2 regions of the Comamonas sp. C24C genome follow, and region 2 is predicted to be linked to the other one. Evidence: riboswitches for the same ligand, from Rfam matches in the RefSeq annotation. Region 2 holds a riboswitch; the other holds the start of a gene.

Region 1 (2,375 bases), on a different contig from region 2:
CACATCGCCCAGCGCATCCTGTGCGTGTACGGTGATGCCGACGATGGCGGCATTGGTGTCAGCGGCGTTGATCCACTCGTGTTCTTTGGAATACTTGATGCTCATGAAAAGCTCCAGATGGGGGATTCAGGGGAATCGGGTGTTGTTTGAGAAAGGTCCAGCTCGCACTTTAGCGGTGTTCTGGCCGCTGTTCGGCAAACTGGCCCGTCTCATCCGCGGCGGCAGACCTAGCCGCGGTGATAGCGGGTGGGAACGAAGGGCGTGGCGACCACCTTCATGGGCACGGGCTTGCCGCGCACCATGGCGAAGATTTCCGTATCGATGGCGGCGTAGTCGGGCTCGACATAGGCCAGCGCCACGGGCTGGTTGAGCGTTGGGCTGAGCAGGCCGCTGGTGATGTGGCCGATATGCTGCCCGTCCATGTTCTCCAGCACGGCGGGCTCGCGCACGGGAATGCGCTCCAGCGCAATCAGGCCCACGCGCTTGCGGCGCAGCGATTGCGGGTTCTGCAATTGCTCCAGCACGATGGCTGCACCGGGAAAGCCGCCCTCGCGCTCTCCGCCGCTGCGGCGCACCTTCTGCATGGCCCAGTTCAGTGCGGCTTCGACGGGCGTGGTGCTGGTGTCGATGTCGTTGCCATACAGGCAAAGTCCGGCTTCAAGGCGCAGCGAGTTGCGCGCGCCCAGACCGATGGGTGCCACCTCGGGCAGGGCCAGCAAAGCCTCGGCAAAAGCTGTTGCCGCTTCGCCGGGCAGGGAGATTTCAAAGCCGTCCTCGCCCGTATATCCGCTGCGCGTGATGTAGAGCGCATGGCCTTGCCAGTCGAAGTGGTTGCCGGTCATGAAGACCAGAGCTGTCACACCGGAAATCAGGCGCGCGAGGGCTGTGGCGGCCTGCGGGCCTTGCAGGGCCAGCAGGGCGCGCTCGGGCAGAGGAATGACCTCGCAGCGGCTGGCGATGCGGCTCTGGATATGGGCGATATCGGCCTCTTTGCAGGCGCCGTTGACGATGAGGAACAGATCTTCGCCACGGTTGACGAACATCAGGTCGTCCAGAATGCCGCCTTGCTCATCGAGCAGCAGGCCGTAACGCTGTTTGTGCAGGCCCAGGTCCATGACATCGACGGGCATCAGCGATTCGAGCGCGGCGGCGGCGTCGGGGCCGCGCAAAAGCAGCTGGCCCATGTGCGAGACATCGAACAGGCCGGCGGCCTTGCGGGTGTGCAGGTGCTCGGCCATCAGGCCTTGAGGGTATTGCACGGGCATGGAATAGCCGGCAAAGGGCACCATGCGGGCACCCAGTTTCTGGTGCAGGGCAAACAGCGGTGTGGAACGCAGATCGGAAGAGGTGTCAGCAGCAGTCACAGGCAAGCGCTCCGGTGGTCAAACCAAAATGAGTGGCCATGCATCGCTGGGCCATGCGTGGCGGGCTTGCCCTGCTGTCCGCTTTACCTGAGAGATTCACTGCCCGCATTGCATCGGGCAGCTTGCTCCTTCGGTGGATGCCGGCGCGCATATGAAATGACGGCCTGCATCTCTCTCCAGCAAGGGACGCTGCAGGTTTGCACACCTGGCAGCGCTTGTCAGTCCTTTTGCCTGAGCGTTTTGACTCCGGGTGGGGGTCTGCGCCTTCGGCGGTGCAAGGCAGCTTCAGCTGCGGGCACTCTCTCCTGACGTTGGCGATTCTAGCGGTGGGCAAGGGGCTTGTTTCACCGAATCGGATGGATTTTGGGGTTTTCGAGCATGCATCATCCGCTCCGTGCTTGCGTCCTCACTGCGGAGCGGTGTTCAAGGCCGGCTTGGGCTCGGGATAGATCTCCTGCGCACTCGGAAACACCAGTTGGTAGCGCTGCTCGAAGCAGGCCGTCACGGGCTGACCCTGGCGCATGGCGGGCTTGAACTGCCAGCGTTCGAGCGAGCGCAGTATGGACTTCACGATGCGGGGATCGGTATCGGCGGGCTGGTAGGCCACACGGCCGAGCTGACCTTGAGCCGTGACTTCCAGGCGGAAGACCACCGTGGTCTCCAGCCCGTTCGGGAACCAGTGGTGACTGACGTGCGGCGTGGTGTGGCGGCGTGGCCGGGGTTGCTGGTCGAGCTGGGCAGGGGGCGTGCAATCTGCCTTGATCCAGGCAGGCCACTCCGTGCTCCGTGGCGGCTTGGACTGCGCATCCAGGGGGGCAACCGGAGCCGGCGACAGCTCGGGCTGCGCAGAAACGATAGCCGGTGCGTCGGCCGCCGGATCCGGTTTGAGTCGGCTGCCATCAAAGAGGTGGGTGCAGCCCCCGAGCAGCAAGCTGGTCAGAGCAGCGGCGCAGGCGGCGGCAAGGTGTGAGGTGCGCGAAATGTCCATGAGGCCATTGTCGGCCATGCGGG
Region 2 (2,375 bases):
CCACCCGAGGTCTTGGGGTTGGGCGTGATCACCTGGATGCCGGGCTTGACCAGATCGTCCCAGTCCTTGATGCCCTTGGGATTGCCCTTTTTGACCAGGAAGACGATGGTGGAACTGTAGGGCGCGCTGTTGTGCGGCAGGCGCTTTTGCCAGTCGGCCTTGACATTGCCGTTCTTGACCAGGGCGTCGATATCGCCGGCCAGTGCCAGCGTGGCCACATCGGCCTCGATGCCGTCGATGATGGAGCGCGCCTGCTTGCCCGAGCCGCCATGCGACTGCTTGATGGTCACATCCTGGTTCTGCGTGGCCTTCCAGTGCTTGGCGAACGCCTGGTTGTAGTTCACATAGAGCTCACGTGTCGGGTCGTAGGAGACGTTGAGCAGTTGCACACCAGTCTGCGCAAAAGCGGGCAATGTGGGCAGAGCCGAGAGGGTCAAGCCAGCAATCAGACCGGCAGCCAGAGGAAACTTGATAAAGTTGCGACGATTTTTCATTGGACTGTGTTCTTGGAGTGAATGGATAACGGGCTTCTGCCCCGTTGCTGCGCATTCTTGAGCCGCATTCTTAAAACTCAAACTACTAAGATTTCAGTTTGTTATTACCCAAACATCTGAGATCAACCAAAAGGACCCTACACATGGCACGTACCGTTCACTGCATCAAGCTTGGTCAAGACGCTGAAGGCCTGGATTTCCCTCCTGCTCCCGGCGAACTGGGCAAGCGCATCTATGAAAGCGTGAGCAAGCAGGCCTGGGCCGACTGGCTCAAGCACCAGACCATGCTGATCAATGAAAACCGCCTGAACCTGGCCGATGCCCGTGCCCGCCAATACCTGGCCCGCCAGATGGAAAACCATTTCTTTGGCGGCGGCGCAGATGCCGCAGCAGGCTACGTGCCTCCCAGCGCCGAGTAATTTCGGTCGATCTGGACACCAAGCCCCCTGGCCCAGGCCTCGGGGCTTTTTTCTTGCGGGCTGTCGAACAGCCAACCGGTGAGACCGAGGGCACGCCCAGGCAGCCCAGGGGTGCCCGAGGCCGGCAGTCGCAAAGACTACTCAAACCCGATTGATACAGGTATTAACCCGAATACGGTCGCTGGAACTAGCTAGAATCGCGCCCATCCCGCGGGAGAGCGGAACCTGTCAACGGTTCCCGCCGAAGGCGCAAACTCCCATAATCGCTCAGGCAATAAGTACCGCAGGTGGGTCTGACAGGACCCGGATATAGCCAACTGGAGAGCAGCCCGCGACCACAAGTCTGCAGGGCTCACCGAAGGGGCAAGCATGCGCACCGCGAAGGCGCCCATGTGCAACTCTCAGGTAAAAGGACAGCGGGAGAGGCAAGCCGGACACTCCCGCTGATGCGAGTGGCTGGTCTATTTTCAAGTGCCTTCATGCTTCCCTCCATCTCTTTGCTGGACTCGTTCCAGGCCTCCAACTTCACCGTCATGCTGGTCATCTATCTGGTGGCCATTACCGCCGAAGCCATGTCCGGCGCCCTTGCTGCAGGCCGGCGCAATATGGACATCTTTGGCGTCGTGGTCATCGCCTTCGTCACCGCGCTGGGCGGTGGCACCATCCGCGACATGGTGCTGGGCCATTACCCCATAGGCTGGACCCAGCACCCCGAATATGTGTATCTGGTCATCAGCTTCGGCCTGCTGACCACAGTGATCGCGCGCCATATGCACCGCCTCAAGCAGGTGTTTCTGCTGCTGGATGCCATGGGCCTGATCGCCTTTTCACTGATCGGCTGCAATACGGCACTGGAGCTGGGCTACCCGACCATCGTCGTCATCATGGCCGGCATGATTACCGGTATCAGCGGCGGCATTTTGCGTGACGTGCTCTGCAACCAGGTCCCCGTGGTGTTCCGCCGCGAGCTGTATGCCAGCGTGTCGCTGTCCGTATGCCTGATGTTCCTGGGCCTGCGCTATCTGGAGGTAAGCTCCAATATCAGCACCCTTGTCTGTTTTGGAGGCGGTCTGGCCTTCCGTCTGGCCGCCATTCGTTTCAAGTGGCGCCTGCCGGTTTTCTCTTACCAGCAGCGCTGGGAGTGATCCAGACTCCCCCTGTGGCGCTGCACGCCTTCCCCCTCTCTTGCTACGCAGGAGGGGGACGCAGCCATCGCTGCGGGGCGGCCCTTGCTTGGCTGCTCTGAACTAGACTGCGCCTGCATTACCCATGTAGTTTCACTTTCCATGTCTGAACCGATCACATGGATGCCAGATGGCACCCCCTACAACACCCGATTTGGCGACCGCTATCACAGCGAGCTGGGCGGCCTTGACCAGGCCCGACAGGTCTTTCTCGGCGGCTGCGGTCTGCCTGCTGCCTGGGCTGATGCGGCTCAGTGGCGCATTCTGGAAACCGGCTT

The links. Region 2 has a riboswitch for glycine ahead of ACLBXN_RS17670 (trimeric intracellular cation channel family protein). Riboswitches for the same ligand answer to the same signal wherever they lie in the genome.
Region 1: another riboswitch for glycine. It lies ahead of gcvT (glycine cleavage system aminomethyltransferase GcvT); the one in region 2 lies ahead of ACLBXN_RS17670 (trimeric intracellular cation channel family protein).

The regions. Positions count from the first base shown of each region.
Region 1 covers NZ_JBKFBC010000004.1:200,041-202,415, reverse strand. Annotated here, with positions in the region: gene gcvH (glycine cleavage system protein GcvH) at 1-105, opposite strand, end outside; gene gcvT (glycine cleavage system aminomethyltransferase GcvT) at 228-1,364, opposite strand; glycine riboswitch at 1,429-1,554, opposite strand; glycine riboswitch at 1,574-1,682, opposite strand; gene ACLBXN_RS09760 (energy transducer TonB) at 1,771-2,370, opposite strand.
Region 2 covers NZ_JBKFBC010000010.1:13,515-15,889, reverse strand. Annotated here, with positions in the region: gene ACLBXN_RS17680 (sulfate ABC transporter substrate-binding protein) at 1-494, opposite strand, end outside; gene ACLBXN_RS17675 (oxidative damage protection protein) at 638-913, shown strand; glycine riboswitch at 1,115-1,207, shown strand; glycine riboswitch at 1,221-1,340, shown strand; gene ACLBXN_RS17670 (trimeric intracellular cation channel family protein) at 1,393-2,058, shown strand; gene mnmC (FAD-dependent 5-carboxymethylaminomethyl-2-thiouridine(34) oxidoreductase MnmC) at 2,221-2,375, shown strand, end outside.